Regions from separate parts of the Paenibacillus sp. FSL W8-0194 genome, predicted to be linked through region 2. Evidence: riboswitches for the same ligand, from Rfam matches in the RefSeq annotation. Region 2 holds a riboswitch; the other holds the start of a gene.
The links. A riboswitch is a leader RNA that binds a small molecule or an ion and turns the genes downstream of it on or off. The one in region 2 is predicted to bind FMN.

Region 1: it holds a riboswitch for FMN, as region 2 does, so the genes downstream of both, ribD (bifunctional diaminohydroxyphosphoribosylaminopyrimidine deaminase/5-amino-6-(5-phosphoribosylamino)uracil reductase RibD) here and MKY58_RS04950 (DMT family transporter) in region 2, are expected to answer to the same signal.

What each region holds. Positions count from the first base shown of each region.
Region 1 is NZ_CP150205.1:2,087,145-2,090,634, reverse strand. It holds gene ribE (riboflavin synthase) at 1-221, opposite strand, end outside; gene ribD (bifunctional diaminohydroxyphosphoribosylaminopyrimidine deaminase/5-amino-6-(5-phosphoribosylamino)uracil reductase RibD) at 238-1,368, opposite strand; FMN riboswitch at 1,724-1,907, opposite strand; gene MKY58_RS09200 (peptidylprolyl isomerase) at 2,160-2,597, opposite strand; gene lysA (diaminopimelate decarboxylase) at 2,862-3,490, opposite strand, start outside.
Region 2 is NZ_CP150205.1:1,162,766-1,166,255, forward strand. It holds gene MKY58_RS04940 (DUF6359 domain-containing protein) at 1-419, shown strand, start outside; gene MKY58_RS04945 (S-layer homology domain-containing protein) at 507-1,532, shown strand; FMN riboswitch at 1,701-1,864, shown strand; gene MKY58_RS04950 (DMT family transporter) at 2,000-2,962, shown strand; gene MKY58_RS04955 (ABC transporter substrate-binding protein) at 3,226-3,490, shown strand, end outside.

The sequences.
Region 1 (3,490 bases), 920 kb from region 2:
AGCCCCAGATTGGAATGGCGGTACGTCTGGGGCGTGACGTCGACGGAAAAAGCGCCGCCGCCGATTTTCGTGGCGGTCAGGCAGACCCCGTTCACCGCGATGCTGTCGCCGATCCGGATGTCGTCCATGATGGCGGAAGCCTTGATCGTTAAAACCATGGCCTCCCCTTGCCTTGCAATGCCATCCAAAATCCCGATTTCCTCAACCAAACCGGTAAACATGACGTCTCCCTCCTTCTTATTGTTTTTCCCCATTCGAGCTGGCGGGCCACGCCGGTTTTCCCGAAACGAGGATGTTGTCCCCGACCTGCTCGACCTCAAGTTCATTTAACGTGATCGCATCGGCCATGCGGCGGATGCCTTCAAAATCGAAATTATGCGGGGCATGCTTGCCGCCGACGATTTTCGGAGCGATATACATCACGATTCGGTCCGCCAGTCGCGCCTGCAGCAGCTCCCCGTTCAGCGTCCCGCCGCCTTCGACCAGGATGGAGCCGATTTCCCGGCGGCCAAGCTCTTCCAAAGCGGTTGTCAGGTCCACGCGAGGCCCCGCGCCGCAGGCGACGACCTCCGCCCCGAGTTCCTCCAGCATCCTGCGCCGTTCTGCCGGCGCCTGCTCCGTCGTCAAGACGACGATGGGCGAGGTGCCATCCTTGAACATTTTGGCTTCGGCCGGCAGGCGAAGCCCGGAGTCGACGACGATCCGTACCGGCTGCAAGCCTTCCACTCGTTCATGCCGCGTTGTCAGGCTGGGATCATCGGCCAGAACCGTTCCGATCCCGACCATGATCGCCTGATGCCGATGGCGAAGGGCATGCGCCTGGAGCCGGGCTTCCGCGTTTGATATCCACTTGCTGTCGCCCGTGTCGGCGGCGATTTTCCCGTCCAACGTGCTTGCCGTCTTGATCGTCACGTAAGGCAGCTTTGTCGTGATATACTTCGCGAACTTTTCGTTCAGGCGAAGCGCCCGTTCCCGCAGCACGCCGACATCGACCTCGATTCCGTGACGGCGGAGCCGTTCGATCCCGGAGCCCGCGACGACGGGATTCGGGTCTTCGCAAGCGACGACGACCCGCTTCACCTTGGCTTTGATCAACAGGTCGCTGCATGGCGGGGTTTTGCCGTGATGGCTGCAGGGCTCCAGCGTGACGTACACCGTGCTGCCTTCGGCCTGATCGCCGGCCATCCGGACGGCATGCACTTCCGCGTGCGCGGTTCCTCGCTGCAGATGCGTCCCGAGTCCGACAAGCGCACCGCCTTTGACGATCACGCAGCCCACGACCGGATTGATTCCCGTCTGCCCCTGCGCGCGTTCGGCCATATCCAGCGCCAGGGACATGTAAAATTCGTCATTCACGGGGAGTTCCATCGCGCAAATCCCCTCCTTTCCGTTCTTTTGCCTGATCAACCAGGCAACAAAAAAAGCCCTCCGGATACCATCCGGGGGCTTGTCGAGAGTAAGCTAAAGACACGCGAATAAAGCTTCGCCCAATCATCATAGGCGGTACCCGCAACCGGGTACGGCAAAACAAAGCGAGCCTGAGTCACTTGCTTCATCCGAGACGCGACGCGAAAACGGGACCTTCCTTGAAGATCGAATCCGGAGTCATCAAAAAACCCGTTTTCCGATATTCCAAGAACGAACGTCCTGAAAACACGTAAAAAGACACGTCTATGCCGCAGCTTTATTGGTGCAAACGCATAAGCATATGTACCATGCGCTTTCGCTCCTTCTCCCATCCAGACTATACTGTCGGTCCCGGATTTGCACCGGGTCCACCGTACGCGGGCGCTAAAGGCCACGCGGCCGGGTCACGGACTAAGATGCACAAGTTTCATGGCCGTACGCCATAAACGAAATGCATCATCACCGCCGGTAGGGAATTTCACCCTGCCCCGAAGGAATAAACCAATCATGCGTATACAATTGTTTGAAAGCCTGCTGAAAAAGATCAAGCCGCTTTCTAAAAGAAATGTTACCACCACTTCCGCCAAATTGCAACCTTTGCCCCGCGAAGCCGATCCTATGGCTCGCAGACGCCCGCAACGAAAGGCTTTCGGGTTTCATCAAACGAAAAAAAGCCGACGCCGGTAAACCGGCGCCGGCTGTGCCGTTCGCTGACGGCCAAGCCAAAACGTTCCGAAGAGGCGATGCCCTTCTTATTGTTCGTCCCAAACTTTAACTTCTTTCATTTTGTCGCCCGGTCTGATCGCGTCGACAAGTTCCATGCCTTTCGTCACTTTGCCGAAAACGGTGTGCACGCCGTCCAGATGATGCTGCGGCTCGTACACGATAAAAAATTGGCTGCCGCCCGTGTTGCGTCCGGCATGCGCCATGGACAACACGCCTCTCTCGTGCTTCGTCGTGTTCGTTGCTGTTTCGCAATCGATGGTGTAACCCGGGCCGCCGGTGCCGTTTCCGATCGGGCAGCCGCCTTGCGCCACGAAACCAGGGATCACGCGGTGGAACGTCAGGCCGTTATAAAAGCCGGAATTCGCCAGCTTTTCGAAGTTTGCCACCGTGTTCGGCGCTTCTTCCGGCAAAAATTCTATTTCAACTACTCCGCCTTTTTCAAGTTCAATCGTACCTTTTTTCATCGGTATTCACTTCCTCCGGATATTTTCGTTTATTGGATGCTGCTTCATTCGCCAATGGACAAACACCGTTACAAGCATGTCCGCCGTTTGGACTCACTACCTGATTGTATCTTACATACAGACCCTTTTGCAATGATTTCGGGAAACGAAAAAGACCATTTCCGCATTCCCCAATACAGAAATGATCTTTTCCGTGTTTTGTTCTTCACCAATTCTTGCTTTTTAAAGACGGCTGTTCCCGATCTTTCGGACCGCTGTAACTCCTTACTTCAGGACAGCCTGCTTGCTGATCCGCTCCGGGATGACGTCGTTGCCGACGATATCCTGCAGCGTTTCGCGGCGGACGACCAGATCGCTTTCGCCCTCGCGGACGAATACGACCGCCGGACGGCGAATGCGGTTATAGTTGCTGGCCATGGAATAGTTGTACGCTCCCGTGCAGGAAACAGCCAGCAGGTCGCCGCTGTTTACTTTCGGCAGGTCCAGGTCCCAGATCAGCATGTCGCCGCTTTCGCAGCATTTTCCGGCAATGGAAACCGTCTCTTCGACCGGATCGTTCGCGCGGTTGGCGAGCAGCGCTTCATATTTGGATTCGTACAAAGCGGGACGCGGATTGTCCGTCATGCCGCCGTCTACGGCCACATATTTGCGGACGCCCGGAATGTCCTTGCTCGTTCCGACCGTGTAAAGCGTCGTGCCGGCGTCGCCGACGATGCTCCGGCCCGGCTCCACCCAAATTTCGGGAAGCTCGGAAGACCAGCCGGAAAAATGGGTTTTAACCGCATCGGTGATCGCTTTTACGTATTGCGAAACCTCAAGCGGCGTATCCCCGTCCACATAGCGGATCCCGAAACCTCCGCCCAGGTTGACCACCTTGAACTGCACGGCAAGCT
Region 2 (3,490 bases):
ACAAGTCCGCCTTAAACGCGGCGATCGCTTCGGCTCAGAACGTATACGACCGCGCCGCCGCAGGCGAAAAGATCGGACAGTATCCGGCTTCGGCCAAGTCGGCGCTTCAAACCGCGATCCAGTCCGCCGTTTCGGTGAAAAACAGCTCCGCGGCTGCCCAAGCCCAGGTCGATGCCGCGACAGCCGCGCTGAACAATGCGGTTGCGGCCTTCAAGACGAAGCTGATCACGCTGGTGCCGGGAACGGGCAAAATTACCGTGCAGGACCTGTCGATCATGGCCAAATATTTCGGCATCACATCGGCCGACGGCAACTGGAGCCGCGTGGCCTCCGCCGATCTTTTCAATGAAGGGGAAATCACGATCCGCGCGCTGGCCGGCGTCGCCCAAATGATTATCGGCGATTGGTACGGCAAATAAACCAACGAAGGATGAATCCAACACCCATCGCAGGAGGCGGCCGTATGCCGTTTTCTGCGATTGGCATGTTCGAAAGGATGAAGCCCATTGCTGAAAAAGTTAGCCTCAATTCTCGGACTCGTGCTCGTATTCGGGTGGTTTGCCGCGCAAACGCAGGCGTCGGCGGATGACGCAGCCCCCGGCGTCTCCCTGCAATCAACGTCCAGCGGGAATCAAATCACGGTCGTCGTGACGGGGGAACATCTTAAAGATCTGTACGCTTACGATTTCACGCTGAAATACGACGCGCAGAAGCTTTCATATCAAAGCGCCTCAGCAGGCCCGAACGGTTTCTCCGTCGATCCGATCGTCCGAAACGGGACGGTCCGGATCGCGCATACCAAGGTAGGCAAAACGGTCGGCGACAACGGCACCGTTCAATTGGCCTCCGTTCAATTCGCGAGGCTGCAGAAGGGCAGCGCCGACGTTTCGCTGCATGACGTCAAACTGGTGGACTCCAAGCTGAATGCTGCCGCAAGCAAGATCATTACCGCGTCCATTTCGATCAAGGAAGGAAGCGTCCCCGTACCGGCTGCCCTGAAAGATATCGGCGGTCACTGGGCCAAGGACGCCATCGAGCAGGCCGTGCAGCAAGGTTGGGTGACGGGTTACGCGAACGGGACGTTCCAACCGGGCAAGGAAGTGACGCGGATCGAGTTGGCCGCCATGCTGATCCGGGCCCTGGGGGCGGGCGACGCTGCCCGCCAGCCTGTCCAATTTAAGGATGCGAAGAAAATTCCGGCATGGGGACTGCCTTTCGTGGAAGAAGCGGTAGTCCGGGGGATCATGAACGGTTACGCCGATGGATCGTTCGGGCCGGCGAGGAAAATTACGCGGGCGGAATTGGCCGCCATGGCCGTCCGTTCGCTGCCTTCGACCGAAGCGCCGGCAGGCGGCGGCAAGCCTGCTTTTGCCGACGGCGCGCAAATCCCCGCCTGGGCCAAGCCTTACGCCGAGACGGCGGCACAGCGGGGCATCATGAGCGGGCGAAGCGGCGGCTTATTTGCGCCAAACGCCCATGCGACCCGCGCCGAGGCGGTGGTCGTCATTTCGGCATTGCTGCAGAAGAAATAATGCTATCGAAAATATCGATAGCATGGAAAAAATTCTTTATTGAAAGAAGCTTCCGCTAAATCGAAGATATGTGCTATACTTATGTAAGTAACCATTCGGGTTGCTTTTTCATACGATGACGCAGTATCATGGTATGAACGAACTCAAACCAATACTAAAAATATGAATATGGATCTTCGGGGTAAGGTGAAATTCCTGACCGGCGGTGAACGTCCTTGAACGCCAAAGCGACGTCAAGCCCGCGACTCCTGCTTTTCAAGCGATTGAAAGGCAGCGACTGACCTGGTGGGATTCCAGGGCCGACGGTAAAGTCCGGATGGGAGAAGATCAATAGAGCAGGTTTGCCGGAAATGTTTTTTCGTAACATTTCCGCAGGCTTATTTGATCAGCCCCCGTTTTGTCGATTTCGGTCGATATACGGGGGTTTTCCAATGTTGACTCCGTATTCAGGCAAGGGGATTAGGAATATGGAAAACGTAAGCAACAAGTTCAAGCTGAATCCCGCCCTGCGCAAGCAGGCGGTCCGCCCGAAAACCGGCTTTTGGCTGGTCGTGCTCGGGGCGGCATTGTGGGGAGCGGACCCGCTCTTCCGGATCATTTTGCTGCGCGAGCAGATCACGCCGACGCAGATCGTTTTGCTCGAACATATCATCATTGCGCTGTTCGTGGCGCCGCTGCTTTGGAAGCACCGCTCCGAATTAAAAGGGCTCAAGCTGCGCCATATCGGCGCGCTGCTGTTCCTGTCCTGGGGCGGCTCGGCCATCGCGACTATTCTGTTTACGTTGGGGCTGACCCACGGCAATTTGAACGCCGTCCTGCTGCTGCAGAAAATGCAGCCGATTTTCGCCATTCTCATGGCGCGGGTCCTGCTGAAGGAACAGCTGCCGAAGCAGTTCGGCTGGCTGCTGCTGCTTGCGCTGGCAGGCACCTACCTGCTCACTTTCGGGTTTACGTTCCCGTTCGGCCATGTCAACGATTTCGTCCAAGTGGGAAGCCTGCTGTCCCTGGGCGCGGCGGCGCTGTGGGGCGGCTCGACCGTCATGGGCCGCCTGATGGTCGGCAAAATGGAATACGAAACGGTCACTTCGCTTCGTTTCATCGTGGCGCTGCCGCTCCTGATCGCCATTACGATCAATCAAGGGGATCCTTGGCATGTTCCTTCCGGCGCTGGCACGATCGCGGCCGTATCGATCAACTTGCTCGGCCAGGCGCTGCTGCCCGGTTTGTTCAGCCTGATGGTGTATTATAAGGGCCTGACGACGACCAAAGCGTCGGTGGCGACCCTCGCGGAGCTGAGCTTCCCGATGGTCGGCGTGCTCATCAACTGGATCGCGTTCCAGGAGGTCGTGAAATTCCACCAAATTTGCGGGTTTGTTCTGATCTGGGCCGTCCTGTTCATCATATCGCGCCAAAGCGCAAAGGAATCGTAAACGTATTTTCTGGTGGCATTCCCTATAAAATAATCCAAAGCTGTTGCCTTAAAAGGCTGCTTCCGGGGCGGTTTGTCCGCCCGCGAAAGCGGCCTTTTTTTTGCGCGTGAATAACTTTTAGGGACCCGAGATTTTCAGTCATGATTTAAACGGTTCGACATACATTTTTATAAGTAAGCGCTTGCAGAATACGTTTTAGAAATGGTCGGTGCAATTCAGGATTCAAGATTCAAGGTGTCAATGTGATGAATGGGGGAATGTTCATGAGGCTGAAATTCGCTTCGAAACCGCTGATGGCGCTTTTGATGGCGGGAGTTCTCATCGCAGGCTGCCAAACCGTGCAGCCGCCGTCCGCTTCGGAAACGCCGAAAACGCAGGAAGGTAACAAACCGCCTTCGGGCACTCAGACGGAGCCTTCCAAAGAACCCGCGACCGGAACCTCCAAAGGCGACGCCAAGGAAACGCCGCGAAACGAAACGTTGTACGTCAACGGCCTGCAGTGGGGAGCACCGACGAACTTCAACTTGC